Regions from separate parts of the Nocardia sp. 852002-20019_SCH5090214 genome, predicted to be linked through region 3. Evidence: riboswitches for the same ligand, from Rfam matches in the RefSeq annotation. Region 3 holds a riboswitch; each other region holds the start of a gene.
The links. A riboswitch is a leader RNA that binds a small molecule or an ion and turns the genes downstream of it on or off. The one in region 3 is predicted to bind cobalamin.

Region 1: it holds a riboswitch for cobalamin, as region 3 does, so the genes downstream of both, A5780_RS35105 (HoxN/HupN/NixA family nickel/cobalt transporter) here and A5780_RS12530 (CbtB-domain containing protein) in region 3, are expected to answer to the same signal.
Region 2: it holds a riboswitch for cobalamin, as region 3 does, so the genes downstream of both, metE (5-methyltetrahydropteroyltriglutamate--homocysteine S-methyltransferase) here and A5780_RS12530 (CbtB-domain containing protein) in region 3, are expected to answer to the same signal.

The regions. Positions count from the first base shown of each region.
Region 1 is NZ_LZMK01000419.1:14,964-24,901, reverse strand. It holds gene A5780_RS35115 (succinic semialdehyde dehydrogenase) at 1-283, shown strand, start outside; gene A5780_RS35110 (lipase family protein) at 390-1,790, opposite strand; gene A5780_RS35105 (HoxN/HupN/NixA family nickel/cobalt transporter) at 1,931-3,037, opposite strand; cobalamin riboswitch at 3,071-3,194, opposite strand; gene A5780_RS35100 (ABC transporter substrate-binding protein) at 3,609-4,652, shown strand; gene A5780_RS35095 (low temperature requirement protein A) at 4,728-5,996, shown strand; gene A5780_RS35090 (hypothetical protein) at 6,019-6,309, opposite strand; tRNA gene A5780_RS35085 (tRNA-Pro) at 6,505-6,578, opposite strand; gene A5780_RS35080 (hypothetical protein) at 6,635-8,062, opposite strand; gene A5780_RS35075 (metallophosphoesterase) at 8,102-9,088, opposite strand; gene A5780_RS35070 (GatB/YqeY domain-containing protein) at 9,237-9,701, shown strand; gene A5780_RS35065 (transglycosylase domain-containing protein) at 9,765-9,938, opposite strand, start outside.
Region 2 is NZ_LZMK01000345.1:25,088-35,025, reverse strand. It holds gene coaD (pantetheine-phosphate adenylyltransferase) at 1-93, shown strand, start outside; gene rsmD (16S rRNA (guanine(966)-N(2))-methyltransferase RsmD) at 175-732, opposite strand; gene A5780_RS27190 (pyruvate carboxylase) at 835-4,239, opposite strand; cobalamin riboswitch at 4,453-4,671, shown strand; gene metE (5-methyltetrahydropteroyltriglutamate--homocysteine S-methyltransferase) at 4,805-7,075, shown strand; gene A5780_RS27180 (short-chain fatty acyl-CoA regulator family protein) at 7,396-8,808, shown strand; gene recG (ATP-dependent DNA helicase RecG) at 8,809-9,938, opposite strand, start outside.
Region 3 is NZ_LZMK01000151.1:1,495-11,432, forward strand. It holds gene A5780_RS12520 (hypothetical protein) at 1-288, opposite strand, end outside; gene ligD (non-homologous end-joining DNA ligase) at 346-1,314, opposite strand; cobalamin riboswitch at 1,428-1,571, shown strand; gene A5780_RS12530 (CbtB-domain containing protein) at 1,606-1,821, shown strand; gene A5780_RS12535 (CbtA family protein) at 1,843-2,697, shown strand; gene A5780_RS12540 (histidine phosphatase family protein) at 2,694-3,251, shown strand; gene A5780_RS12545 (DUF488 domain-containing protein) at 3,277-3,657, opposite strand; gene A5780_RS12550 (1-acyl-sn-glycerol-3-phosphate acyltransferase) at 3,830-4,591, shown strand; gene A5780_RS40890 (hypothetical protein) at 4,598-5,197, opposite strand; gene A5780_RS40895 (TetR/AcrR family transcriptional regulator C-terminal domain-containing protein) at 5,411-6,082, shown strand; partial or broken gene A5780_RS12565 (TauD/TfdA dioxygenase family protein) at 6,085-6,597, shown strand; gene A5780_RS12570 (ABC transporter permease) at 6,708-7,352, shown strand; gene A5780_RS12575 (ATP-binding cassette domain-containing protein) at 7,349-8,635, shown strand; gene A5780_RS12580 (ABC transporter permease) at 8,632-9,369, shown strand; gene A5780_RS12585 (glycine betaine ABC transporter substrate-binding protein) at 9,366-9,938, shown strand, end outside.

The DNA.
Region 1 (9,938 bases), on a different contig from region 3:
TCGTGCGGAGAAGCTCGCCGACCGGCTCGAGGCGGGCAATGTCAACGTCAACGACGGCTTCGTCGCGACCTATTCGGCGAAGATGACGCCCTCGGGCGGCGTCAAACAGTCCGGCGTGGGCACCCGGCACGGCGACGCGGGCCTGCTCAAGTACACCGATACGGTCAACGTCGGCGTGCAGAAGAAGCAGGTGCTCTCGGCCCGGGCGGGTATGCCGTTCGAAAAGCAGCTCAAGAGCACGCTCATCACGTTGCGTCTGAGCCGCCGGCTGCGCATCCGCTGACGGGTCGATGCCGTCGATCTCCACGGAATGGGCCCGTTCGTCCCCCTGACGAACGGGCCCTTCCCATCACCCGGCACCACGCTGTGCCGGTAGCTCTGCGCGCGGCCTACTTCACGCCGATCGACTTACCGAAGAACGAGGCGAAGGTTTCGCCGAAGGTCGAGGCCAGCATCTGGAAACCGTTGGGGTCCAGCAACAACCAGCCCGCATCCGCGGTGTGACAGCCCGGCTGCGCGGGTACGCCGTCGAGACGGTCGCGCAACCACAGCATCGCCGGGCCGCCGCCGGAGATCTCGGTGGCGACATGTTCGGCGAAGTGTTCACGGGTGTATTGCACTGTGGCGGAGGGGTTTCGGCAGTAGGTGTCGACGAGGTTGTTCACCTGGCCGACCGGGATGATCTCGTCCGGGTTGCCCTGCCAGATGTACATCGGCATATCCGGCACCGACTTGCCCATGCGGGTTTCGTCCAGTACGTCGGCGACCACGGGCTGCTGGAGCGGATCGCCAGGAACCCGCAACATTCCTTCGAGATTCAGAAACGGCAGCAGCGAGCTGACGTACTGCACGCACAATCCGCTCTGAATCGTGGTCAGTCCCTTGCCCAATGGGTCCATATGCTCGTCGACGAAACGCGCGAATTCGGGGTATTCGCGGGTCAGGCCCATCACGGCGGCCAGTACCAGCCCCGAGGTCGCCTGTCCGTTGGCCACCTTCAGCGTCATGCCGAGATCGGCCGGAACCCCGCCCTCGGCCGCGCCGACGATATTCAGCTCCGGTGCGTAGGTGCTCTTCAGTTCGGCCGCGTGACCGGTCGCGATCGCACCGCCGGAGTAGCCGTAGAGGCCGATCCTGGTCTGCGGGCTCAACCGCATCGGCTCGAAATCTCGGGCCGCGCGAACGCCGTCGAGGGTGATTCGGCCGGCGAGCGGCCCCGCGGCATAGGCGTTGTTCGGCCCCTCGTGATCGGGAATCACCACGGCCCAGCCCTGCTGCAACGCGCCCTGGGCGATCACGAATTCGGCCGGGGCCACGATCTGGCCCAGGAACGGACCGGCCGAGAAATGCTGGATCGCGTAGGAGGGTGCGCAGTAGCCGGCCAGGGAATCCTCGGCGATCTGCATCGAGACCAGTTTGTCCGGTGCCGAACCGCGTGGTTTCAGAACCGTCGCGACCGCCGGGATCGGTCGGTCACGACTGTCGTTCGATCGGTACGAGATCTGCCACGCGTCGACATTGACCGGGATCAGCCCGAGATTGGCCACCCGCACCTGCCGCGCGGCGATGATCTCGCCGGGCTGGTTCGCCGCGACGATCTCCGGTGCCGGATGGTAGAAGCCCGGGTCCAGCTCGGGTGGTAGCGGAATCGGGGCCGCGGGTGCGACCGGCGCGGGTTCGGCGCCGGCGTGCGGCGGATGAGCCACCACTGCGGCCGGAACGGTCAATGCCGCCGCCGCGGCGAGGACACAGGTCGTCCGGCGGATGCGGCGCGTCCAGGATTCGGTCACACTCGGCTCCTTCACTAATGCGAGACTGCTCCGTCTCACATATGCAGCGAACTATGGCACAGGTGTGATCGCCGTCGCAAGAATGTCGCATGCCGGCCGGCGATGCGCGGCTCGACGAGGTGCGGTCGAATGTGGTGTGGCTAGGCCGATTCCTCGGTCGGCGCGGGCGCCCAGCGTTCGTCCACCTTCGCCAGCCGCCAGTAGGCGATCGCGACGACCCAGGCGAGGACGAACAATCCGACGATCGCGAATCCCGCGTTGTTGAGGTCGATACCGGCGATCCACTCTCCGACCGGGCCGCCGAAACCGGTGTCGTCGTGCAGCACCTTGATCAGCTCGATCGAGCCGATGAACAGGGCCACCGCGATCGACAGGCCGGTGATGGCCAGGTTGTAGAAGATCTTGCGCACCGGATCGGAGAACGCCCAGTCGTAGGCGACGTTCATGAACAGGCCGTCGATCGTGTCCATCACGCTCATCCCCGCCGCGAACAGCAGCGGCAGCACCACGATCGCGTACCAGGGCAGTCCCGCCGCCGCGCCGGACCCGGCCAGCGCGAGCAGCGCCACCTCGGTCGCGGTGTCGAAACCCAGTCCGAACAGCACGCCGACCGGATAGACGTGCACCGGCCGTCCCACCATCCGCATCACCGGCGCCAGCAGGCGTGCCAGGAATCCGCGCGAATCGAGCGCCGCCTCCAGTTCCGCGCGATCGTATTCGCCGCTGTGGCGCAGACGGCGGAACACCCGCCAGATGCCGATCAGCGCAACCACATTGAGCAGGCCGATCAGATACAGGAACGATCCGGAGGCCACGGTCGAGATGGTGCCCAGGGTCTTGCGGGTCGACGAGTCCTCGTCGACCAGGGTGCCCACCACGTGCGCACCCGCCACCACCAGCGCGGCGAGGACGAACACGATCGTGGAATGCCCCATCGCGAACCAGAATCCGACCGATTTGGGCCGTTTGCCGTCGCTCATCAGCTTGCGCGTGGTGTTGTCGATGGCGGCGATGTGGTCGGCGTCGAAGGCGTGGCGCAGCCCGAAGGTGTAGGCCGTGATGCCCAGTCCGATGCCGAAGACCTCCGTCCCGATGCGATAACCGTGCGGGGCGATCGCGCCGAACAGCAGGCCGAATCCGATCAGATGCATCAACGCGACCACACCGAGCAGCACCGCCGCTTCCAGCCAGTCACGCCGGGACCAGTCCCGCAGCACATCGCGAAGCAGGCGACGACGAGTGGACATGTGCCACAACCCTTCTGGGGAACCCGCGTCCCCGTCCGTGCACAGCGACGAAAGGGGTCTGGCTGACAGCATGGGCTGAACACAGTGGCGCGACCGCACCGGATTGGCACCGGTTTCCCGTTCCCATCGCGAGAACTCTGCGGACTATACCAACGGACCGCACCCGTGCGGCCACGGTCTTCGCAGGTCGCAACGAGGGTGGTGACAGGATTCCCGATCGATGAAATGTCGGGTATGCCCCCGTGTGCCCGGGAAATCGAGGAGACTCGGCGTAACACAGTCCGTAGTGCGACGACTGTGTGCGGGTGCCAGTTCCACAGGGTCAGCGTTTCAGCAATGCCGTTTCTGCAATGCCAGGGGAGCCTTCATGTCGCAGTCTTCTGCCGCGTACCCGAGTATGGTGCCGGTCGGGGTGGATACCGCTCGGGTGTACTCGAGTGATCGACGCGTATTTCCGGCAACCGAATCGTCGTGATTCAAAGGGGAGGCTCGGCAATTCACAACACCTAGGCTCGGCCGAGCCGACGCGCACCACCGTGCCGTCGTGCGCAGTGTCGAGAGGAATTACCTGATGTCCGGACGTATCCGCACCGCAATATCCGTCTTCGCAGCCGGTACGGCTGCCGCTGTGCTACTCACCGCCTGCGGCAGCGGAGGATCCGCCCACACCGAGAACGGGGTGACCTCGCTTCGGTATCTCGGCTGGACCGATCAGGTCACGCTTCCGGAGCTCGCGGAGAACCTCGGATTCTTCGACGGCAAGATCGAACTCGACTACGTCGGCAACACCATCAGCGGGCCGCAGGAAATCCAGACCGCCGCGACCGGGCAGGTCGACTTCGGCGGGGCCTTCGCCGGTGCGGTCGCCAAGCTGGCCGGCGCCGGGGCGCCCATCACCGCGGTGGTCAACTACTACGGATCGGACGAGAAGTCCTTCCAGGGCTATTACACCCTCGACAACAGCCCGATTCGTTCGGCCGCGGATCTGGTCGGCAAGAAGGTCGGCGTGAATACGCTCGGTGGCCAGAACGAGGCCGATATCCACGATGCGTTGAAGAAGGCCGGACTGAGCGTCGACCAGATCAAATCGGTGCAATTGGTGGCGCTGCCGCCGCCGAATATCGAACAGGCGCTGCGGCAGGGACAGATCGACGCCGCGGCATTGAACGGCCAGTTCCAACAGCGTGCGGTGGCCAACGGCGGAGTGCGACCGATTTTCACCGAACTCGACGAATACGGCGGCCCGATCAACGGCGGACCCTATGTCTTCCGCAACGATTTCATCGCGAAGAACCCCGATGTGGTCCGCACCTTCACCACCGGCGTCGCGAAGGCGATCGAATGGGAGCGCAGCACGCCGCGGGATCAGGTGATCGCAAAATTCACCGAGATCATCAACGCCCGCCACCGCGCGGGAGAGGACACCTCGACGCTGAAATACTGGCTGTCCGTGGGGGTTCCGGCGCGCTACGGCAAGGTGTCGGACGAGGATTTCACGCGCTGGCAGAGCTGGCTCGAGGACACCGGGGCCATCGATCACAAGCTGGATCCGAGCAAGTTCTACACGAACAAGTTCAACTCGCTGCTGCAGCCGTCGGACGCTTCCGGGAAGTAGCGCGCGCACGCGTCCTGCCACGGCGACGGGCCGATAGCGGCGAGCCGACCCGTCGGTACGGCATCATCGGTGCCCATGAGCGACTCCGTATCCACCGGCGGCGCCCGCGGCCCGGCGCACCGCCTCGTCCGGATGACCGGCCGCGACCCCGACGAACCGGGGCGCGTGTCCTCGCCCCTGGAGCTGCTGTTCGATCTGACCTTCGTGGTCGCGGTCGGCACGGCGGCGTCGTATTTCGCCGAGATGGTCGCCGACGGGCATGCGGGCAAGGCGGTGCTCGCCTTCGTGCTGGCGATGTTCGCGATCGTCAACGCCTGGATCAATTTCAGCTGGTTCGCCTCGGCATTCGACACCGACGACTGGCTGTACCGCGTGCTCACCATGGTGGTGATGATCGGCGTGGTGGTCTTCGCCCTCGGCCTGCCCGCGATGTTCCATTCGGTCGATGTGGGCGATCACCTCGACGTGCGGGTGATGGTCGTCGGCTACATCGTGATGCGGATCGCGATGGTGCTGCAGTGGTGGCGCGCAGGACGGGAGTCGCCGTCCTTCCGGCACGTCGGCTACGGGAGCATCCGGTGGACGATCATCGCCCAAATCGGCTGGGTGATCATCGCATTCGTGCACATGCCGCTGCTCGTGGCCGGGGTTGGATGCATACTGCTCGGCGTGCTGGAACTGCTCGTACCGGTGCTGACGCAGGGCCGCGCGAGTGGTACCCCGTGGCATCCGCACCACGTGGCCGAACGCTACAGCCTGTTCGCCATCATCGCGCTCGGTGAGGGCGTGGTCGGCACGGTCGCCTCCTCGGGCGGGCTGCTCGGCGGCAGCGACGGCGGGCAGTGGAGTGCCGATGCGATCGCGATCGTGGTCGCCGGCGTGGGCCTGACCTTCGGCATGTGGTGGGTGTACTTCACCACCCCGTTCGGCGAGATCCTCGTGCACCGCCGCAACCGCGGCTACCTGTTCGGTTACGGCCACATCCCGCTCTACATGGGTATCGCCGGCGCCGGCGCGGGCCTGCACGTCGCGGGCCTGTCGCTCGAGCACCACTCCCACATCGGCCCGGTCGCGGTGGTCCTCGCTCTGGCGCTGCCGGTGGGCGTGTACCTGCTGATGGTCTATCTGCTGCACACCCTGCTGCTGTCGGCCCCGGACCCGTTCCACATCCTGCTGCTCACCCTCACGGTCGTGGTCTTGGCCGTCGCGGTGATCCTGGCCGCGCTGGGCGCCTCGATCGCCGTATGCCTACTGGTGGTGATGATCTCCCCGTTCATCACCGTGGTCGGCTACGAAACCATCGGCTATCGGCATCAGCGCGAGATGCTGGCGAATCTGGAGTGACGCGAGCGAGCCCGTCACCGTGCTATCGAGGACCTGGCGACCAGTACGGCGGCGTCCGATCCTGCGACTGCTGCGCGGAATGCTGCTGCGGCGGGCTCCACAACGGCACGTCCTGGTGCTGCGGCGGAGTCCACATCGGGACGTCCTGGTGCTGCGGGGGAGTCCACATCGGCAGGTCCTGGTGCTGCGACGCCTCGGAGGCGGAACCTGCCCGCCGCCCCGGCGCTTTCGCCAGACTGACGATCAACAGAACCGCTCCAGCGATGAGAATGATGATCCCCAGGATCACCACCAAGCCGATGAGTGCCGCCACGAACAAAGTTGTAGCACAAGGTTTTCCGGTGGTCCCGGAAATGGGAAGGCAGCTCGCCCAGAGGATCGGGCCGTGGACGGTGAAGTTTCCCGAACCCGGCACAGATACGCACCCGGCACCGATACGCACCCGGGCAAAGCAAGAGGCCCTGACCAGTGGATCGGTCAGGGCCTCTGCCGTGTCTCCACACACGAGTCGGGGTGACAGGATTTGAACCTGCGACCTCTTCGTCCCGAACGAAGCGCGCTACCAAGCTGCGCCACACCCCGTGAGTTGAGCCTGTCGTAGCTTACAGCAGGGGGGAGCGGATCATTAAATCCGCTGGTCAGCGGGCAGGGAGGGGGCGGATGGTGGAGAGGATGCGTTTGGCGGTTTCCTTGTCCACGGACTTGTCGACGCCGGTGTCGGCGGCGACCGTCATGACGAAGTTTCCGTTTTCGCTGGGGAAGGCGAACGTGTAGACCGCGAAGGTCGTGGCGCAGCCGGGGGCCGGCGGCGGCGCGCTGCCGGTGGTCTCCACGAAGGCGCCGTGCAGCTGCCCGTCCAGCGAGACCATCGGCTCGGCGGGGGCCGGGGCGGCGATGGTGGCGTTCGACCAGCCGAACTTGGCCATCCGGGCCCCGATATCGGCGGCGGCCGCGGACGGGTCCGTCTGGGGAGACATGGTGAGGAAGGCGTTGGTCCGGGTGTAGTTCGGACAGTAGTTCTTGCCGTCCTGTGCCAGGCCGGCGATTTCCAGCGGATTCGATCCGGAACCCCAGGCGGCCGTGCCGACCGGATCGACCTTCCACTCCGGAGGCGCGTCGTAGGCCGCACCGCGATCGAGGATCTGGACGACCTGGTAACCGGGAACCATAGGTGGCGGCGCGGCGCCGGGCTGCGGCTTCGGCGCCGTCTGCTGCGGTCGCGAAGGTGGTGGGGGAGGCTGATTTTCGTTACTGAGCGCACTGACCATGGACGGCTTGCCGGAACCCGCGGCGGCCGGCGAGTCGGAATGCCGGCTCGCGACCACCGCCACGGTCGCGCCGATCGCCACGACGACCAGCACCCCGATTCCGCTGAGCAGCAGAGCTTTCCGCCGCCGAGGCGGCTGCTCGGCCGGCACCTGCAGCAGCGCGGTGTGCGGATGCTGAGCCGTCGGCGGTCCCCAGGACGCTTGCTGCGGCGCGGGATGTGATCCGACCCCCAATTGCCAATCCGGCTCGGGGCGACCGCTGCCGTGCGGTGCCGAGAACTGTTGCCGGGAGGGAGTATTCGCGCCCGGCATCGAGCTGCCCGGCCACTGCGGCATTCCGGGTTGCACGCCGAAGGCGGTGGTGGGGGCGTCGGGTCCGCCCGGGTTGCCGAAACCGTGCGGCGACGGAGCGAAGCCGGACGGCGCGTGCGGACCCGGGACCGCATTCGGGCCATGGGAGGTATCTCCGCTCGCGCCGCCCTGTGGCGTCCACGGATGGGCCGGAGCGGATTGCCCTCCGGCAGCGTCGTTCCCACCGAACAGCGATCCGGGCGGCCGGTCCGCGTCCGGTGCCGCGGGCTTGGCGGGTTCGGCCGGAGAACCGGAGCGTCCGGGATCGCCCGCGCCGCCGGGAACGGTCGGAATCGACTGCGGCCGAGCCCACGGAGAGCCTTGCGACACAGGGAAATTCGCACCCGGCACCCGTCGGATCGCCAGTGTCGGCGGGGTCTCGTTCGAGTCGGGAGTGGGTTCTCGTCGCGCGGTCGGGTCGTCGTTCCGCTCGAACCCACTGTTCACCGTGTACCCCTGCCTGATGTCGTGCCTCGGCACGCCACCCTAGCGCGCCACGGCCTCCGATTCCGAGACGCCATGGCCACTGTCGGCGATGGGGCCTTTCGGCGGTGCGGCCACCAGCGTCAGCAAGGTCGCCTCGGGGCGGCAGCAGAAGCGGTACGGCGCCCACGGCGAGGTACCCAGGCCCGCGGACACGTGCAGTCGCGTGTGCGCACCCCAGCGCGACGGACCCTTCACCCGGGACCGATCGATACCGCAGTTGGTGACCAGCGCGCCGAATCCCGGCAGGCACAGCTGTCCGCCGTGGGTGTGGCCGGCCAGCACCAGGTCGTACCCGTCACCGGCGAACCGGTCGAGTACGCGGGGCTCGGGCGAATGGGTGAGTCCGATGCTCAGATCGGCCAGTGGGTTCGGCGAGCCGGCGACGGTGTCGTACCGGTCGCGGGACAGGTGCGGATCGTCGACACCGGCCGTGGAGATCTTGATTCCGGCGACCTCGAGATCGCGCCGCACATGGGTCAGATCCAGCCAGCCGCGTTCGGTGAACGCCGCGCGCAGATCCTGCCAGGGCAGCGGATCCCCGTGCACTCGCTTGTGGTTCTTGTCGAAGTACTTGAGCGGGTTCTTCGGAACGGGCGCGAAATAGTCGTTACTGCCGAAGACGAAGATGCCCGGACGGGAGAGTAACGCCGTCAGCGACTGCACCACCGCGGGCACCGCCTTCGGATGCGCGAGGTTGTCGCCGGTGTTGACGATCAGGTCCGGTTCCAAGGCGGCCAGTTCGCGAACCCAGGCCTGTTTGAGTTTCTGGCCGGGCGTCATGTGCAGGTCGCTGATGTGCAGCACACGCAGACTCGACGAGCCCGGCTGCAGCACCGGCATCGTGGCCTCACGAAGGACGAAGGCATTGCGTTCGATCAGCGAGGCATAGCCGATTCCGGCCACTGCGGTACCGGCGGCCGCGGCGGCGACCTTAGCTCCGGAGCCCAGCGCTGCTCGTCGAAGTGCGGGGGACGAGAATACGGGCATCAGCCCAGAATAGGCGACCACTGTGACGAATACCGAGTGTGATTCCGCACAGGCATCCGGTTTGCCGGGCGCTGTCGTGGCCGTCCACCCGGCTCGACACGCGGAAATGCGGTGGGAGGGTCCGCCGACAACGGCTAGCGTGTGGCGCATGTCGGAACTCAAATCGAAGTTGCGGGCCGATCTGACCGCGGCGATGAAGGCCAAGGACACGTTGCGCCTTAGCACTCTGCGCATGCTGCTGGCAGCCGTGCAGAACGCCGAGGTCGCCGGTGCCGAGGCGAAGGAGCTCTCCGATGCCGAGGTGATCGCGGTCCTCGGCAAGGAGGCCAAGAAGCGCAACGAGGCGGCCGTCGTCTACGAACAGAACGGCCGCGGCGAACTGGCCGCCAACGAGCGCGCCGAGCAGGAGATCATCGACGAGTATCTGCCGACCCCGCTCACCGAGGCCGAGGTCGCCGATATCGCCGATACCGCCATCGCCGATGTGGCCGAGCAGTTGGGTGAGCGCCCGGGCATGAAGCAGATGGGCCAGGTCATGAAGGTCGCGACGGCGCTGGCCGCGGGCCGGGCGGACGGTTCGCGGATCTCGGCCGCGGTCAAGGCCCGGCTGTAGGCTCGCCGGACAAAGCAGGAGGCCGGCGAATGTGTCGCACATTCGCCGGTCTCTCGCGTATCGCTACCGGGGGATCGGAATCGGAATCGGTGGCAGCCGCGGTATCTGCGGCAGACCCGGGAGCGCCGGCGGCGCCGGCGGCGGTCCGGGCTTCGGGATCTCCCGCTGCGTGCCGTCGCTGACGAGCACCGTGATCACCGATCCGGGAATGGCCGAGCCGTTCGGCGTCGTAGCGGT
Region 2 (9,938 bases), on a different contig from region 3:
GAGGTGGCGACCTTCGGCGGCGACGTCACCGGCATGTTGCCGCCGGCCGTGCACAAACGCCTGCTCGCCCGCATCGCCGAACGCCGCGGCTGAGTCGGTCGCCGTGGCGGCGGGAGCCACCGCGGCGGCAGGCCTTGCCGGCGGAACGACCGTCGACCGAGCCCGAGGCCAGGATTATCCGTGGTATTCCGCCAGATCGACGCGAGTTTCGCCGTATCGGCGCGACTTCAACGCCGAATAGCCTGCGGGCCATGCCGTTTCCGGTGATCGCGCCGACCGCTCGACGACGATCAGCGCGTCCCCGCACAACCAGCCGTTGGCCGACAACGCCCGCAGGTCGGCCTCGACAGCGGCGTCGGCGACCGCGTAGGGCGGGTCGGACAGCACCAGGTCGTACGGTTCGGCGGGTGCTGTCGCCAGCACGGAAGCGACTGTGCCCAGGCGCAATTCGGCGCCGGGCACATCCAGATCCGTGATATTGCCGCGAATCACCGCGGCCGCCTTGCGATCGGATTCGATCAGCAGCGCATGGGACGCACCGCGCGACAGCGCCTCCAGACCGAGGGCGCCGGACCCGGCATAGAGGTCGAGCACCCGGATGCCGTCGAAATCCATGCGCGCGGAAAGCGCGTTGAACAGCGCTTCCCGCACCCGGTCCGAGGTCGGCCTGGTCCCCGCGGGCGGAACCCGCAGTCGCCGACCACCGGCCGTGCCCGCGACGATCCGGGTCACCGCGATCCCCCCGCCACGGCAAGCCGAGCGCATGCGCGAGCCGGTCCGTGACCGATCACGGCCGGCCCTCGCCCCGCGCACGAATGTGGATGACCGGCATCGTCATTCGGCCGATGTCTCGTTCATGCGCAGTTCCACCAGCAGGTCGCCGCCTTCCACCTGCTGCACCGTGCCGATCGCCACCCGGGCGACGACTCCGGCGCGGGGTGCGGTGATGGCGGCCTCCATCTTCATGGCCTCGATGGTGCCGACCGTGTCACCGGCGGCGACCGTGTCGCCCTCACCGACGGTCAGGGTGACGACACCGGCGAAGGGTGCGGCGATGTGGCCGGCGTTGTTCTTGTCGGCCTTCTCCGCCACCGGAACCTCGCTGGCGATCGAGCGGTCGCGCACCTGCACCGGACGCAGCTGCCCGTTGAGAATGCACATCACCGTGCGCATGCCGCGCTCGTCCGGCTCCGAGATCGCCTCGAGGCCGATGAGCAGGGTGACGCCCTTCTCCAGTTCGACGCGGTGTTCCTCACCGTGGCGCAGACCGTAGAAGAACTGGTTCGCCGACAATCCGGTGGTGTCGCCGTACTTCTCCCGATGCGCCAGGAATTCCGCGGTCGGAGCGGGAAACAGCAATCGGTTCAACGTCTCTCGGCGCTGCTGTGACGAACCGTCCAGTGCCGCGGCGTCTTCCGCGGTCAGCGGCACTTCCGGCTTCGCCGGGCCGCGACCTTCGAGGGCGCGGCTGCGGAAGGGTTCGGGCCAGCCGCCCGCCGGGGTGCCGAGTTCGCCACGCAGGAAACCGATGACCGAGTCCGGGATGTCGTAGCGCGCGGGGTCGGTGGCGAAATCGTCCACGTCCACGCCCGATCCGACCAGCGACAGGGCCAGATCGCCGACCACTTTGGAGGACGGGGTGACCTTCACCAGCCGGCCCAGCAGCCGGTCGGCGGCCGCGTATTTGGCCTCGACCTCTTCGAACCGGTCGCCCAGCCCGAGCGCGATGGCCTGTTGCCGCAGATTCGACAGCTGCCCGCCGGGGATCTCGTGGTGGTACACCCGCCCGGTCGGCCCCGGCAACCCGGACTCGAAGGGCGCGTAGACCTTTCGCAGTGCCTCCCAGTACGGCTCGAGGTCGCAGACGGCATCGAGGTTCAGCCCGGTGTCGTAGGGCGAATGCGCGGCCGCGGCGACGATCGCCGAGAGCGCGGGCTGGCTCGTGGTGCCTGCCATCGGCGCGCTCGCCCCGTCCACGGCGTCGGCGCCGGCCTGCCAGGCGGCCAGGTAAGTGGCGAGTTGCCCGCCCGGAGTGTCGTGGGTGTGCACGTGCACCGGCAGATCGAAGTTGCTGCGCAGCGCGGTCACCAGCGTGTGCGCGGCCGGCGCCCGCAACAGCCCGGCCATGTCCTTGATGCCGATCACGTGCGCGCCGGCCTCGACGATCTGCTCGGCGAGCTTCAGGTAGTAGTCGAGGGTGTAGAGGTTCTCGTCCGGATTCGACAGATCACCGGTGTAGGACATCGCGACCTCGGCCAGCGCGGTGCCGGTCTCGCGTACCGCGTCGATCGCCGGCCGCATCTGATCCACATTGTTCAGCGCGTCGAAGATCCGGAAGATATCAATACCGGTACCGGTCGCTTCTCGCACGAACGCCCGCGTCACCTGCTCCGGATACGGCGTGTACCCGACGGTGTTGCGCCCGCGCAGCAGCATCTGCAAGCAGATGTTCGGAATCGCCTCCCGCAGCGCGGCCAGCCGCTCCCACGGGTCCTCGTACAGGAAGCGCAGCGCCACATCGTAGGTCGCGCCACCCCAGCATTCGACCGAGAGCAGTTCCGGGGTCATCCGCGCCACGTGCCCGGCGACGGTCAGCAGTCCGCGCGTGCGCACCCGCGTCGCGAGCAGCGACTGATGGGCGTCGCGGAACGTGGTGTCGGTGACGCCGACCGCGTCGCGCTCCCGCAACCACCGCGCAAAACCCTCGGGTCCCAGTTCGAGCAGACGCTGGCGGGTGCCGTCCGGCGGCGGCGCACTGAGATCGATCGCCGGCAGCTTGTCGTGCGGGTAGACCGCCGTCGGCCGCTCACCGTGCGGCTTGTTCACGGTCACGTCGGCCAGATAGCGCAGGATGCGGGTGCCGCGGTCGGCCGAACCGCGCTGGGTCAGCAGTTCCGGGCGCTCGTCGATGAACGAGGTGGTGATGCGTCCGGCGCGGAAATCCGGATCGTCGAGCACGGCCTGCAGGAAGGGGATGTTGGTGGCCACGCCGCGGATGCGGAATTCCGCCACCGCGCGCCGGGCCCGCGCCACCGCCGCGCCGAAGTCGCGGCCGCGACAGGTCAGCTTGACCAGCATGGAGTCGAAGTGGGCGCCGACCTCGGCGCCGAGATTCGCACCGCCGTCGAGCCGGATGCCACCGCCGCCGGGCGAGCGGTAGGCGGTGATGCGGCCGGTGTCGGGACGGAATCCGTTGGCCGGATCCTCGGTCGTGATCCGGCACTGCAGCGCGGCACCGTGAATCGACACGCTGTCCTGACTCAGCCCCAGATCCGCCAGCGACTCGCCGGCCGCGATGCGCAACTGCGACTGCACCAGATCCACATCGGTGATCTCCTCGGTCACCGTGTGCTCGACCTGGATCCGCGGGTTCATCTCGATGAACACGTGATGGCCGCGCTCGTCGAGCAGGAACTCCACGGTGCCCGCGCACGAGTACCCGATCTGGCGCGCGAACGCCACCGCGTCGGCGCAAATACGCATCCGCAGTGCGGGTTCCAGATTCGGCGCGGGCGCCAGCTCGATCACCTTCTGATGCCGCCGCTGCAGCGAACAGTCGCGCTCGAACAGATGCATGACGTTGCCGTGCTGATCGGCCAGGATCTGCACCTCGATATGCCGCGGGTTGATCACCGCCTGCTCGAGGAAGACCGTCGCGTCTCCGAACGCCGATTCCGCCTCGCGCATGGCGGCCTCGATGGCCTCGCGCAGTTGCACCCGATCCGCCACCCGGCGCATACCGCGACCGCCACCGCCGGCGACCGCCTTCACGAACACCGGGAAGTCCATCTCCTCCGATGCCCGCAGCAGCTCCTCGACATCGGCCGAGGGCGCGCTGGAGTTCAGCACCGGGAGCCCGGCCGCCTTCGCCGCCGCGATGGCCCGCGCCTTGTTACCGGTCAGTTCGAGCACCTCGGCCGAGGGGCCGATGAAGGTGATGCCCTCGGCCGCACAGGCCGCGGCGAGGTCCGGATTCTCCGACAGGAAGCCGTAGCCGGGGTAGACCGCATCGGCGCCGGCGGACTTGGCGGCGCTGATGATCTCGGGAATCGAGAGGTAGGCGCGCACCGGATGTCCGGGGACACCGATCTGGTACGACTCGTCGGCCTTGAGGCGATGCACCGAATTGCGATCTTCGTAGGGAAAAACCGCTACGGTGCCGATGCCTAGTTCGTAGGCGGCGCGGAAGGCACGGATGGCGATTTCCCCGCGGTTGGCGACCAGCACTTTGGAGAACATTCGATAAAGGTACCTGCCCGGCGAGCGGGGCCGGACAGTGAATACGGCTTCGCAGCCATCCTCACAAACCGGATCGGCGAGTCTGCGAAGTTGTGTTCTTCCAGCGGAAACATATCCGGCCGGGCGGGCGGCGTTTCCCCTGCCGCTCGCGGTGGATTACGCTCGGGAACGCAGCTGGTTCGCTGCCGCCGACGAGTTGGAGCCCCGAGCGTCGCGCGCAGCGTCGAAACCGGTCCTCGCGGGCCGGCGAGAGGGAACCCGGTGAGAATCCGGGACTGTCCCGCAGCGGTGAACAGGAACGACCGCCGTCATGAGCACTGGATCCATTCCGGGAAGCGACGGCCAGTAGGCGACATCCGGGGCCCTCTCCGGACCGGTCCGCACGACCGATGCCTGTGAGTCCGAAGACCTGCCGGTTGTGCCGGATACGCCGTATCCGGCGGTCACCGCCTCGTGGATCGGGCGGGCGGACCCGTGGCACACCGGATACCCCGGTGCGGCAGTGTTTTTCGGGGCTTCGTCCGTCGTGCGGCGGTGATCTGTGGCTTCCAGTTTGGAGAACACCGTGACTGTCACAACGCATACTCGTTTCACCGCAACGGTTCTGGGCCTGCCGCGCATCGGGCCGCGGCGCGAACTCAAACGTGCCGTCGAAAGCTACTGGGCCGGACGGATCGACGCCGCCGAACTCGAGCGCGTCGCCCGGCAACTGCGCGCGCAGAGCTGGTCGGGGGCAAAGGACGCCGGACTCGACGCGGTACCGGTGGGCACCTTCTCGTTCTACGACCAGATGCTCGATACCGCGGTCATGCTCGGCGCGCTGCCGCCGCGGGTCGCCGGCATCGGCGATCCGCTGGACCGCTATTTCGCGGCCGCGCGCGGCGCCGAGGGCATCGAACCGCTGGAGATGACCAAGTGGTTCGACACCAACTACCACTATCTGGTGCCGGAAATCGGCCCGGACACCCGGTTCGCCCTCGACCCCTCGGCCCTGCTCGGCGAGCTGCGGGAGGCGCGTGAGCTGGGCATCCCGGCACGTCCGGTGGTGATCGGGCCGGTGACCTTCCTCGCCCTGTCCAAGGGTGTCGACGGCGTCGCGCCGATGGACCGGCTGGCCGAGCTGATCCCGCTCTACCGCGAGCTGCTGGACCGGCTGGCCGACGCGGGCGCCGCCTGGGTCCAGATCGACGAGCCGGCCCTGGTGCGCGACCTCTCCGAGGCCGAGCTCGCCACCGTGCGCACCACCTACGCCGAAGTGAGCGCCGGGGACCGGCGGCCGAGCATCCTGGTGGCCACGTACTTCGGCTCCCCTGGCCCGGCACTGAGCGCCCTGGCCGCCACGCCGGTCGAGGGCGTGGCGCTGGACTTCCGTTCCGGCACCACCGTTTCCGAGGTCGCGGCGGTTCCCGCCCTGGCGGACAAGCTGGTGGTCGCCGGAGTGGTGGACGGCCGCAACATCTGGCGCACGGACCTGGAAACGGCGCTGAGTGAGCTGGCGACCCTGCTGGGTTCGGTCGGCGCGCTGGCGGTCTCGACCTCGAGTTCGCTGCTGCATGTGCCGTATTCGCTGGCCGCGGAGTCCGGCCTGGATCCGGTGCTGCGATCGTGGCTGGCGTTCGGCGCCGAGAAGATGGACGAGGTGCGGATATTGGCGCACGCGGTCGGTGCCGGCACCGACGCGGTCGCCGCGGAGCTCGCCGCATCGCGCGCCGCGATCGAGAGCCGCCGCCGCGATCCGCGCCTGCACAACGCGGCCGTGCGGGCCCGGCTCGCCGGCCTCGGCGACGATCGCGCGCAGCGGGCACCGGCGCAGCGCCGTCGCGAGCTGCAGCGCGCACAGCTGCGCCTGCCGCTGCTGCCCACGACCACGATCGGCTCCTATCCGCAGACCACCGCGATCCGCACCGCCCGCGCCGAGCTGCGCGCCGGCACGATCGACGAGGCGCAGTATCGCGAGCGGATGCGCGCCGAGATCGCGGATGTGATTGCGCTACAGGAGAATCTGGGGCTCGACGTCCTCGTGCACGGTGAACCCGAGCGCAACGACATGGTCCAGTACTTCGCCGAACAACTCGACGGATTCGCCGCCACCGACCACGGCTGGGTGCAGTCCTACGGCACCCGCTGCGTGCGCCCGCCGATCCTCTACGGCGATGTCGTTCGCACCGCGCCGATGACCGTCGAGTGGATCACCTACGCCCAATCGCTGACCGGCAAGCCGGTCAAGGGCATGCTCACCGGTCCGGTCACGATTCTGGCGTGGTCGTTCGTGCGCGACGATCAGCCACTGGCCGAGACCGCGCGGCAGGTGGCGCTGGCCATTCGCGACGAGACGGTGGACCTGGAGGCCGCCGGAATCCGTATCGTCCAGGTCGACGAGCCCGCGCTGCGCGAGCTGCTGCCGCTGCGCCGCGGTGATCAGCAGCCGTACCTGGACTGGGCGGTGGGCGCGTTCCGCCTGGCCACCGCCGGGGTTCGCGACGACACCCAGATCCACACCCATCTGTGCTATTCCGAATTCGGCGAGATCATCGGCGCGATCGCGGCACTCGACGCCGATGTCACGTCGGTGGAGGCGGCGCGCTCGCATATGGAGATCCTCGACGATCTCACCACCGCCGGGTACGCGCTCGGTATCGGGCCGGGTGTCTACGACATCCACTCACCGCAGGTTCCGAGTGTGGCCGAAATCGAGAATTCACTGCGTGAGGCGATGAAAGCCGTTCCGGCGGAACGGTTGTGGGTGAATCCGGACTGCGGCCTCAAAACCCGCGGCCGCGCCGAGGTGGAGGCGTCGCTGCGCAATATGGTCGAGGCGGCCGCGCTGGTGCGCTGATGCCGTGATGCGCAGTTGGATGTGACGCGCTGCTGCCGCACGGTTGGCGACTCGCCCGGACGCGAGTCGCCGGCCGGACGGCCCGCCGGAAAAATTCGGGGCCCAGCAGCTTTTCCGGCAACCTTTTCCACCCGGTAGTTCACCACCTCCGAGCAGCACTTCCACTATCGTGTGCCTACCGGATCCGGCCGCATACTTCGCACGCTACGCATCATCGAAGTTGATCAAAACTCCTTGCAGCAGCAGATTTTTGTGCGCGCCTAGTAGCGAAATTGCAATGATTGCGAAGGCGTGAAGGTAGCATCTGCGGCGTGCGCAAGATGTATGCGGGTGCCCGGTTACGGCGGTTGCGCGAAGAACGACGGATGACCCAGGCCGCCCTGGCCAAGTCGTTGGAGCTTTCGCCCAGCTATCTCAATCAGCTCGAACGTGACCAGCGGCCTCTGACGATTCCCGTTCTCCTGAAACTCAATTCGACCTTCGATCTGGATGTGCAGTTCTTCGCCGCCGACTCCGACGCGCGGCTGGTCTCGGACCTGCACGAGGTGCTCGTGGAAGCGGCCGGCGGTACCGCCCCGCCCGCCGCGGAGGTCGAGGATCTCGCCACCCGGCTACCGGAGGTCGCCAAGACCATCGTCGCCATGCATCGCCGTCTGCGCGCTACCACCGATCAGCTCGATCTCTTGTCGTCGAAGGTCGCCACCCCCACCGGTGCGCCCGGTGTCCCGATGCCCTACGAAGATGTGCGTGACTTCTTCTACGACCACCACAACCACATTCCCCAGCTGGATCTGGCCGCCGAACGGCTGTTCGACGAATGCGGTCTGACCATCGGATCGATCGATCGCCAACTGGCCCGCGTCGCCGAGGAGCGGGCCGGTGTCACCGTGCTGGTCCGCGGCGACGGCGCCGATCCGGCCATCCCGAAACGGCGCTACGACCCCGAGACCCGCACCCTCATCCTCGCGCGCCGGCTGCGCCCCGGTCAGCGGGCATTCCAGATCGCCACCACACTGGCCTTCCTGCTGCACGGCGATCTGCTCGACGAGGTTCTCGACGCCACCCCGTCGCTGGTCGGTGAATCGCGGGCCCTGGCCCGGGTCGGGCTGGCCAACTATTTCGCGGGTGCGGTGGTGCTGCCGTACGGGAAGTTCCTGCGCTCGGCCGAGGAACTGTCCTACGACATCGACCTGCTCTCGCTGCGATTCGAGGTCGGCTTCGAGACGGTCTGCCATCGGCTGAGCACCCTGCAGCGGCAGGGACAGCGCGGGGTGCCGTTCTTCTTCGTCCGCACCGACCGCGCGGGCAACATCTCGAAACGCCAGTCCGCCACCGCGTTTCACTTCTCCCGGGTGGGCGGCAGTTGCCCGCTGTGGGTGGTGCACGAGGCGTTCTCCCATCCCGGCCGGATCCTCACGCAGGTCGCGGCCATGCCGGACGGCCGGCGCTATCTGTGGATCGCGCGCACGACCTATCCCAGTCCGCACGGCTTCGGCACCGCCACCAAGGAATTCGCGGTCGGGCTGGGCTGCGATATCGAATACGCCGATCGGCTGGTGTACTCGCAAGGCCTGCAACTCGACGAACCGGCCGCCGCGGTGCCGATCGGCGCCGGATGCAAGGTGTGCGAGCGGCCCGCCTGTCCGCAGCGCGCGTTCCCGCAGATCGGCCGCCCGCTGGCGGTCACCGAGAACTCCAGCGTCGATCTGCCGTATCCGCCCGCGGTCCGGTGATCAGGACTTCGCCAGATATTCCAGCCGCTCGGAGTCGACGGCGGCATGCATCATATTCGCCAGGCCCGGATGGTCGGTCAGCCCCGGATCGGCGTCCACGACCTCCCGCGCCAGCACCTGGGCGGTGGTGATGACGTCGAGATCGTCGAGCAGCGAGAGCAGTTTCAAACTGCGCGCGGTACCCGACTGCGCGGAACCCAGCACATCGCCCTCCCGGCGCTGTCGCAGATCGAGCACCGACAGTTCGAAGCCGTCCAGCGTGCCGGCCACCGCCTCCAGCCGCGCCATGGCCGTGCCCATCGGCGAGGTTTCGGTGATGAGCAGGCACAGACCCGGATGTTTGCCCCGGCCCACCCGGCCGCGCAGCTGATGCAGCTGGCTGACGCCGAACCGATCGGCGTCCACGATGACCATGACGGTCGCGTTGGGCACGTCGACGCCGACCTCGACGACCGTCGTGCAGACCAGCACGTCGATATCGCCGTCGTTGAACGAGCGCATCACGCGGTCTTTGTCGTCGGTCGGCAGCCGCCCGTGCAACAAGCCCAGCCGCAGGTCGGCCAGCGGCCCGGTGCGCAGCGTCTCGAACACGTCGATCGCGGCGTGGGTGGTCGGCGCCTCGCCCGTGTCGTCGTCGGCTTGCTTCCGGCTCTTGCCTTTCGACTTGGCGCCCTTCTTCGCTGCGCCGTCGTCTTCCTCGTCGCCGATGCGGGAGCACACCACATACGCCTGCCGGCCCGCCGCCACCTCCTCGCGGATCCGTTCCCAGGCGCGTTCGACCCACGCCGGTTTCATCCGGGCGGGCACTACCCGGGTGGTGATAGGTGAGCGCCCGCGCGGTAGCTCGGTCAGGGTGGAGGTTTCCAGATCGCCGAGGGTGGTCATCGCGATGGTGCGCGGAATCGGCGTCGCGGTCATCACCAGCAGATGCGGGGTGATCCCCTCTTTCGCCTTGGCGCGCAAGGCATCTCGCTGCTCCACGCCGAAGCGGTGCTGTTCGTCGACGATCACCATGCCGAGGTCGAAGAATTCGACCGCGTCCTGGATCAGCGCGTGTGTGCCGATCACGATGCCGGCCGTCCCGGTCACCACGTCCAGCAGTGCCGCCTTCTTCGCACTCGCCGACATCG
Region 3 (9,938 bases):
AGCGAAGAAACTGGCGATCAGTCCACCCGCGATGGTGCCGCCAGGCGCGAACGGGTAGGGCAACAGCCCGAAAATGGCGGTGACGAACAGCACCGGGCTGATCACGAACAGGAACGGCCAATAGATCGAGAAGTTGACGGCGAATTGGCCACCCGCATCGAGATCCGGTCCCGAGAACAGTCCCCGCCCGATCGCCAGCCACGCCACAGCCAGCGCGCCGACGGCAATGATCTGCCCTGTGTACGCGAGACGGTTCAACCGATTCCACGATGCATCACGAGCAGACACCCGGTCACTATAGTGATTTCCCAAGCCGCAGCAGTGGGCGAATCGTCCCTTTCCCGTTCAGGAATCGAGCGCGCTGTCGGCGCGCCCGGGCACTTCGACCTCGTCCGGCGTCTTGTCCGGCCGCAAGCCGCGCCAGGACGGGTGGCGCAGGCGCCCGTCGCCGGTCCGCTCCGTGAACGACACCTCGCCCACCAGTTCGGGTTCCACCCAGATCGCGTCCTTCACCGGCGCCGCGACAGTGGGGGTCTGCCGCCGCAGCGGACGCAACCGGGCCTGGAGATCGTCGAGCATGGCCTGCGTGAAACCGGTCCCCACATTGCCGATGTAGACCAATTCCCCGGTCTCGTCGTGCACGCCCATGAGCAGTGAGCCGATGCGTCCCGCGCGACGGCCGGCGCCGGGCCGCCACCCGACGATGACGATCTCCTGATCGTTCACGTTCTTGACCTTGGTCCACAGCGGACTGCGCCGGCCCGGCAGATAGGGACTGTCGAGCCGCTTGCACACGATGCCCTCGAGCCCCAACCGTGCCGATTCGGCGAGCACATCGGCGCCGGTACCGGTCAGCCGCGGCGGGATGCGCCAGCTCGGGCCGCGCAGGCCGAGTTGTTCCAGCAGCCCGCGGCGTTGCTCGTACGGCAGGTCGATCAGCGGGCGGTCGCCGATGTGCAGCAGGTCGAAGATGAGGTAGGTGGCGGGTACCGAGCGCATCAGTGCGCGGATCATGGCCGGATTGCGCTGGTGCATCCGCGGTTGCAGGGCGGCGAAGGAGGTGCGGCCGTCGGCGGCGAAGGCGACGATTTCGCCGTCGACGACGATCGGCGGCACCGCGGGCGCGAGGTCGGCGAGCTCCGGCCAGGCGGCGGTGACATCGTTGCCGTTGCGCGAGATCAGCCGCAATTCCCGCTCGACGTAACCGATGGCGCGGATACCGTCGAATTTCACCTCGTACGCCCAGGCCGCACTGTCGGCGGGCAGAGCGCCGGCGGTCGCCAGCATCGCCGCGTATCGCGGCAATCCGCTCATGAGCGCCCACCTTTCGATTAATGGCTATTTCTCGGTTACTACCCTGAAATCCTCCTCTTACAGCGACGATGATGCTGACATTTCAGTCACGACCCGATCTCGCAACCCGCCGATTGACCAGCCGAACGGCAATTTCGTATGGTTGTGCGAGCGACGATTCGAGGAACCCGGTGAAAATCCGGGACGGTCGCGCCACTGTGAGCGTTTCGCCGGGCGGAATGTGAGTCAGATACTCGGATCGCGTGGTAACCACCATCGAGCGGGGACGCGCAATCCCCGGAGGAGAGTCACATGGCGACGTCCTATGTTCCCCGGTCCGGCCTGGAGTCGATTCGGCTCTCCATTCCCACGACGGCCCTGTGGCTGGGCGGCACCACGCTCCTGGCTCTGCTCGCCCTCTACTTCATCGGCATCGATCAGGGCGCGGTCTCGATCTTCGGAGACGATATGCACGTGCACGAATTCGTCCACGACGCACGGCATTTCCTCGGCTACCCCTGCCACTGACCGCGGGATCGAGCCCCCACAATGGAAAAACGAATCATCGCCCGCGGTGTGCTGGTCGGTGCGACCGGCGGGCTGGCGGCCTTCGTCTTCGCGCGGATCCTGGCCGAGCCGATCATCGATCGCGCCATCGACTACGAGGGCGGGCGCGACGCGGCGCACACGACACTCGAAGCGGCCGCAGGACATTCGATGGCCGGCATGGAAGAGAGCGAACTGTTCACCCGGTCGGTGCAGTCGACCATCGGCCTCGGCTTCGGCACGGTCGTCTTCGGCGCCGCGATGGGCGCGCTGTTCGCGGTGGTGTACTGCCTGTTCATGGGCCGTGTCGGCAGTTTGAGCCCGCGCAATCTCGCACTGTGCGTGGCGGGCGGCATGTTCGGCGTGCTGTACGCCGTGCCGTTCCTCAAATATCCGACCAATCCGCCCTCGATCGGCAATCCCGACACGATCGGGCAACGCACCGGTCTCTACCTGTCGATGGTGGTGATCGCCGCGGTCTGCGCGGTGGGCGCCGTGTGGCTGGGGCGGAAACTGCAAGCGCGCCTGGGCAATTGGACGGCGACCATCGCCGCGGGCCTGGCCTTCGTGGTGGTGGTGACCGCGATCGCGGCGTTGCTGCCCGCACTCGGGCATCTGGCCGCCAACCGGGCACCGGGCGACGCGGCCACCGAAACACCCGGGCCGCTCACCGATTCGAGCGGCCGGATCGTCTATCCGGGCTTCCCCGCCGACGATCTGTACTACTTCCGCTTCTATTCCCTTGCCGCGCAGGTCATTCTGTGGTCCGTGATCGGCGTGGGTTTCGCGACACTGGCGCCGCGGTTGTTCCGGCGCGCGGACGAATCGGCCGCGGCCGCGCCGGCAGCGGCGGTATGAGCGCGACCGTCACCCGGCTCACGTTGATCAGCCACGGCATGACCGAGGCGATGCGGACGGCCCGCTTCCCGGTCGATGAACCACTCGACGAGCTTCCCCGCGACGCCGCCTCCCCCACGGCGCCGCGGGCCGACCGGGTCCTGGCCGCGCCGGAACTGCGGACCGCCGCGACCGCCACCCTGCTGGGTCTGCGGGCGACCACCGAACCCGCCCTGCGCGATCTCGACTGCGGCGAGTGGGCGGGCAGGCAGATGGATTCTCTCGACCCGGCCGACCTGATGGCCTGGATGTCCGATCCCGCCTACCGCGACCACGGCGGTGAAGCGATCACCGACCTGCTCGAACGGGTGCGTGACTGGCTCGAATCGATGGTCGCCGACCGAAGCCGGATCGTCGCGATCACCCATCCCGCCGTCGTCCGCGCGAGTGTGCTCCTCGCCCTCGCCGCGCCGCCGGAATCGTTCTGGCGCATCGACATTCCGCCACTCAGCGCCACCACACTGCACGGCCGCGGCGCCGCCTGGACCGTGCGGCACACCGCGAATCCGCTGTGAGCGGGCAGGTGTGCACCCGGCCACCTCAGTGCGACGCCGGCTTCTTCCCGACCAGATCGGCGAGTACGGCCGCCTCGCTGATGTCGATCCGCTTGGTGGCCGACAACAGAGTGAGCATGCCGCGCCCGGCGAGTTCGCGGAGGTGGTCGAGGTCGCCGGCGCGTTCCGGACTTCGGAGCTCCTCGCGGTAGCGGCGACCGAACTCGTCGAATTTGGCGGGATCGTGCCCGTACCAGGTGCGCAACTCGGTCGAGGGTGCGATCGTTTTGCACCACTCGTCGAGGTGGGCGTTCTCCTTGCTCATCCCGCGCGGCCAGAGGCGATCGACCAGCACCCGCATTCCGTCGTCGGGATCGGGATCGTCGTAGATCCGCCGGACCTGAACCCGCGGTCGTGCACTCGCCATCGCGCTGCTCCCTTCGGTCGGCCGTATCGTCCGGCACCCGCGGCGCGGGATCGCCGGTCCCCCGCTTCCCGCATTCGAGGGTAGTCACGGGAGCGGCGTCTTTCGCCGGCTCGCCACGGCCGCTGCGCCCACCTCTGCCTACGCAGCCGTAGGTTACGGTAGCGTAGGTTGAATGAACGTCCCGACCTCGACCGCCGATCCCGTCGTTGCGCCCCCGTCGGTCGAATTCGACAATCGCGATGCCGTCTACGAGTACTACCGCACCCACCGCGCGCCCCGCACCCGCGCGCGCCTGTTCTACGCGATCACCGCGTATCGCAAACGTCCCACGGTCCGCTATGCGGACGGTGCCCGCGCGGCGATCCGGCAGCTGATTCGCGACAACCGCCGCATGATCATCGCGATCAACCATGTCAGCGTGGAAGATCCGCGCACGGTGGCCGCCTTCGCCTGGCGCAGCGTGTTCCGGCCGCGGATCGGCCATATCCGTGTGCTGGCCAAGGACGAACTGTTCACCGAGCCGGAGCAGCGGTCGCGCATCGACATCATGGGCGCCATCCCGGTGTTCCGCGGCAAGGACCACGGCCCACGCGCCGCCTACGCCGCCGGGCAGCAACTGATGGACGTCTGCGTCGGGCGCATGGTCGACGGTGACGACCTCGCGTTGTTCCCGGAGGGCACCTGCAACGAAACCGATCCGGCCCGCGTGCAGACCATCGGCACCGGCATCGGCCACATCGCCGCACGCGCCCGAAAGGCCGGGGCGGCACCGGTTTTCGTCTTCCTCGGCCTGACCTACGGCCCCGACGGCCGCGCCACGTTCTACCTCGACGAGCCGCTGCCGGATTTCCCGGATCGACCGGCCGAAATCACCCGGGTGGTCGGCAGCCGGATGCAGCGCGCACTCGACGGGGCGATCGCGGCCGTCCGGTAATTCGCTTCAACCGGCCGGCAGGGTGCGCACCCCCGACCCCGCGGCCACCGCACCCACCACCGCGCGGAAGAATTCGACATCGGTGGCGGGCGACCGCATGCCCACCGCCTCGAGCGCGTAGGCCTTGAAGGCTCGTGCCGCACGGGTCGGCACGTACTGCGTCGGCGAGGCCTGCGCGAACGATGTGTCGCGGTACTCCGTATCGCCCCAGAACCGGACATCGGTGCGTGCGCTGCCCAGATATCGGTGGGCCCACTCGCGCGCCGGTTCGCCGAGTGCGGACAGATCTCCGGCGACCGCGAAAGCATGCGGTATCGGCACCTGCCGCCGGCAGCGCAGCACACATCCGAGATCCAGGACGCCCAGCCCGAGAATCGTCAGCGGCCGGATGTCGCCGGGCGCATCGACCGCGACGGTGACCTCCCAGCCGGCGACCGCTCGGTCGAACAGCCAGCCGCCGGCGCGCGAGACGACCTCGACAGGATTGTCCGCGACCACGACCAGCTGATATCGCAGCGAGCGCCGGCCGGATTCGGCCACGGCGCATTCGCGCGGAGCTTCCGCCGCGTGGGCGTTCGTTGGGTACCGGTGCGACACAGCAGACATAGCACTTCCGTTCCGATCACAACCACCACTGCCTTCCCCCGCCTCGGGCGGCCCACATCGCCCGAGCAGAGACTAGTTTATTTTCCCCCAGCGGGAGAAAATATTGGCCGAACTCGTATCCATCCACCGGGCGTGTTGTCCGGACCCGCCGCCGGCAGCCGTAGCCTGAGAGGGGTGAGCGGCGGGAATACAACCGGGTCCGGGACTGGAATCGTGCAGACATCGCGGCGCGGCCGCGGGCGTCCGCCCCGGCTGAGCCGGGATCGCATCGTCGCGGCCGCCCGCGCGCTGCCGCCGGAAACACTCACCATGAAAGCGGTCGCCGACGCGCTGGGCGTCGACCGCAAATCGCTGAACTACTACGTCAGCGACCGCGACGGATTGCTGGAACTGGTCGCGCTGGACGCCTTCGAAACCGAGTTCCGCCGCTTGGCCCTGCCCGCCGAGGGCGATTGGCGGCAACTGCTGCGGCTGTTCGCCGCCGCGGTCGCCGAGGCCCTCACCCAGGTCGGCGTCTTGATCTCCTATGTGCGATTCGGTGGCCGAGGCGGCCTGTCGACGCTGGCGGCGATCGAGCGGATATTCCAGTCGCTGGTCGGCGCCGGATTCGAGCCGATGGAGGCCGGGCGCACGCTGCGACTGCTCGCCGATATCGCGTACTCGGCGGCGCGCGAGGCCGCGGAGGCGACCCGGGGCCACGTCGACATCCAGGCCGAACATGTCGCCCGGACCCTGAATTCGGAAGCGGGACAAGAGTTCCCACTCCTGCGCCAGGTCGCGACCACCCGCGAGAGCGCCGCGCGCGTCGGCGAGCAGTTCGAATTCGACCTCGAGCTCGTGATCGCCGGGCTGGAACGCAAGCTCGAGGCACGCGGCCGGGCCTGAGACTGCCGCACCCGCTGCGGGTGCTGGCCGAGAATCTGCGTGCCCGCCACACCAATCGCTACGACTACGCCGCCGACACCGACGACCGACCGGACGACGGAACTCGTTCGTACCGAACCGAATTCGAGTCCCGCTATTTCGAGACCGAACATCCGGTGGTGCACGTCCATCCCGAGACCGGTGAACGCGCCCTGCTGCTGGGCTGCTTCGTCAAGGAGATCGTCGGCCTGTCCACCGCCGAATCGCGCGCGCTGTTTCGCCTGTTCCAGGATCGGGTGACCCGGCTCGAGCACACCACCCGCTGGGATTGGGCGCCCGGCGATGTGGCGATCTGGGACAACCTCGCCACCCAGCACTACGCGATCGACGACTACGACGGCGCCGAACACCGCCGGCTCACCCGCATCACACTGGCCGGTGACATACCCGTCGGCGTCGACGGCCGGGCGAGCACGGTGATCGCCGGTGACGCGCAGGCCTATTCCCGCGTGGAGTCGCTCCCGCGAGCGGCGTGAACCGCGCGGCGTGCGGAACCGGAGCCGTACTGTCATTTAGTCTTTGACACACCGGCGTCCGGCGGCGGCGCGCGGACGGGTGCCGGCAGAGGGCTGACGATGGGAGTCCCGTGAACCTGTGGAATTACATCCGAGGGCGGGGTGACACTCTGGCCTTCCTCACCTATCAGCATGCGTCACTGGCGTTTCAGACGGTTCTCGTCGGCACGATCGTCGCCGTGCTCATCGCGATGGCGGTCTACCGGCTGCCGCTGCTGTCGCAGCTCTCGCTCACCTCGAGCCGGGTCGCGCTGACCATTCCGTCGCTCGCGCTGCTGGCGTTGCTGCTGGTGCCGTTCGGGCTGGGCGTCGTCCCGTCGTTCATCATGCTGGCGTTCTTCGCGGCGCTGCCGGTGATCGGCAACGCGATCGTCGGCTTGCGCTCGGTACCGGCCTCGGTGGTGGAATCCGCACGCGGAATCGGATTCTCCCGCACCCGCATCCTGCTCACCGTCGAACTGCCGATCGCGTGGCCGGTGATCCTGACCGGTATCCGGGTCTCCACGCAGATGATCGTCGGTGTCGCCGCCATCGTCGCCTACGTCCTGGGGCCGGGTCTGGGATCGCTGATCTTCAACGGCCTGTCGCGCCTCGGCGGCGCGAACGCCCTGGAGACGGCGGCCACGGGCACGATCCTCATCGTCATCGTGGCGCTGGTGTTCGACGCGCTACTCGTTCTGCTGGGCCGCCTCACCATCGCAAAAGGACTCTCATGACCGACGCTGTGACCGACCGGCCCGGACCGGCGACGCCGGAACGCAATGTCACCGGGGCCTCCATCGTCCTCGACTCGGTCGTGAAGCGGTACAAGGGCCAGGACAAGCCGGCCGTCGCCCGCCTCGACCTCGAGATCGAGGCCGGACAGATCGTCGCCTTCGTCGGCCCCTCCGGCTGCGGCAAGACGACCACGCTGAAGATGATCAACCGGCTGATCGAACCGACGGAGGGCCGCATCTTCATCGGCGGGCGCGACGTCACCAGCGAGGACCCGGACAAGCTCCGGCAGTCGATCGGGTACGTCATCCAATCCGGCGGCCTGTTCCCGCACTGGTCGGTGCGCAAGAACGTGGGCGCGATCCCGCGAGTGCTCGGCTGGGACAAGAAGCGGATCGCCGAGCGCACCGACTATCTGCTCGAACTCGTCGGCCTGGATCCCGGCGTCTTCGCCGACCGCCTGCCCAAGGACATGTCCGGCGGACAGCAGCAGCGGGTCGGTGTCGCGCGGGCGCTGGCCGCCGATCCCCCGGTGCTGCTGATGGACGAGCCGTTCGGCGCGGTCGACCCGATCACCCGGGTTCGCCTGCAGGACAGCCTGATCGCGATTCAGCACGAACTCGGCAAGACCATCGTCGTCGTCACCCACGATTTCGAGGAGGCCACCAAACTCGGCGACAAGGTGCTCATCCTGTCCGAGGGTGGGCACGTCGAGCAGTACGCGCGGCCCGAGGAGATCCTCACCGCACCGGCCACGCCGTTCGTGGAGGAATTCGTCGGATCCGGCGCCAAACTCGCCTATCTGACCGTGCAGCGGGTGCGCGACGTGGAGTGGGACGACGTGGTCACCGCCCGCATCGGGGAGCCGGCGCAGGCGGTGATCCAGCGCGCGCGGGCCGCCGGGCAGACCTGGGTGGTGGTCGTCGACGATGCCGGACGGCCACGGTCGTGGCCCTCGCTCACCGAACTGGCGAGCAAACCGGAGGTCTCGGACTACCTCGATCGGCGGTTGCCGGTCGTCGCTCGCTCCTCGACCCTCAACGACGCCCTCGACGCGATGCTGGCGGCCAGTCAGGGTGCGGCCCTGGTGACCGACGGACGCGGCGCGGTCGTCGGCTCGATCGGCATCGGCGCGGTGACCGAGACCATCCAGGCCGCACTCGCCGATGTGCGCTCCGAGGAACACGACACCTCGTACGAAACCTACGTCGACGGAACCGATCCCGCGCCCACGCCGGTGGTCGCCGCCGACGACGACGAACACGAATCGGCCGGGCAATCATGACCCGCCTGCGCCGGCTGCCGATGGACGTCTGGTTCGAGCCGCTGATCATCCTCGTCATCGGAATCGGCTACATCGTCTGGTATCGGTCGACCACATTCACCCCGACCGAACAGGCCTCGCTGGCCTGGTCCAACCTGCAGACCACGATCTGGTCGCATATCGAGCTGACCGTGGTGGCCACGGTGATCGTGGTCGTCGTCGCGATTCCGCTGGGTATCGCGCTGACCCGGCCCGCGCTGAAACGCCTGGAGCCGATCGCGGTCAACATCGCCAATATCGGCCAGGCGGCGCCGGCGGTCGGGCTGCTGGTGTTGTTCACCTTCTGGCTGGGCACCGGATTCCGTACGGCGGTCGTCGGTTTGGTGGTGTACGCAATTCTGCCGATCCTGCAGAACACCATCATCGGCCTGCGGCAGGTGGATCAGCGCACCATCGAGGCCTCGCGCGGGATCGGGTTCTCCGCCACCCGCACCCTGGTCCGAGTCGAGTTACCGCTCGCGGTGCCGGTGATCCTCAACGGGGTGCGCACCGCCCTGGTGATCCTGGTCGGCACCGCGACCCTGAGCACCTTCATCGGCGCCACCAGCCTCGGCACGCTGATCACCACGGGCGTCACGCTGTTCCTGCCGAAACTGCTCGTGTCCGGAGCGATCCTGGTCGGACTGCTGGCGTTGATCATCGACTGGCTGGGCAGACTCGTCGAACTGGCCGCGACCCCGCGAGGTGTGTCATGAGATCGGCACGGGCACTGGCGGTGTGCGCGACCGTCCTCGCGGTGTCGATACTCGGCGGATGCGGTCTGGTGAGCTCGTCGGGAACCTTTCACGACGCGAGCCTGCCCGGCGGGCAGCGACCGCTCGACGGCGCGAAACTCGTGGTGACGTCGAAGAGTTTCACCGAGGGCGTGCTGCTGGGCAAGATCACCGCGACCTATCTGGCCGCGGCCGGTGCGAAGGTCACCGACCTGACCGGCGCACCGGGTTCGGCGTCGTCGCGGCAGGCTCAGCTCAACGGCGACGCCGACATCCTGTGGGAGTACACCGGCACCGGCTGGGTCAACTACCACAACGAAACCGAGACGATCTCCGATCCGCAGGAACTCTGGCAGCGCGTGCACGACATCGAGAAGCGCGAGCACAATCTGGAGTGGCTGCCACCGGCGAATTTCAACGACACCTACGCGTTCGGTGTGTCCACGCCGACCGCGCAACGGCTGGGGGTGAAGTCGCTGTCGGATGTGGCAGCCTTGCCGGTGCGCGAGCGCACGTTCTGTGTCGACGACGAATTCTTCAGTCGCGCCGAC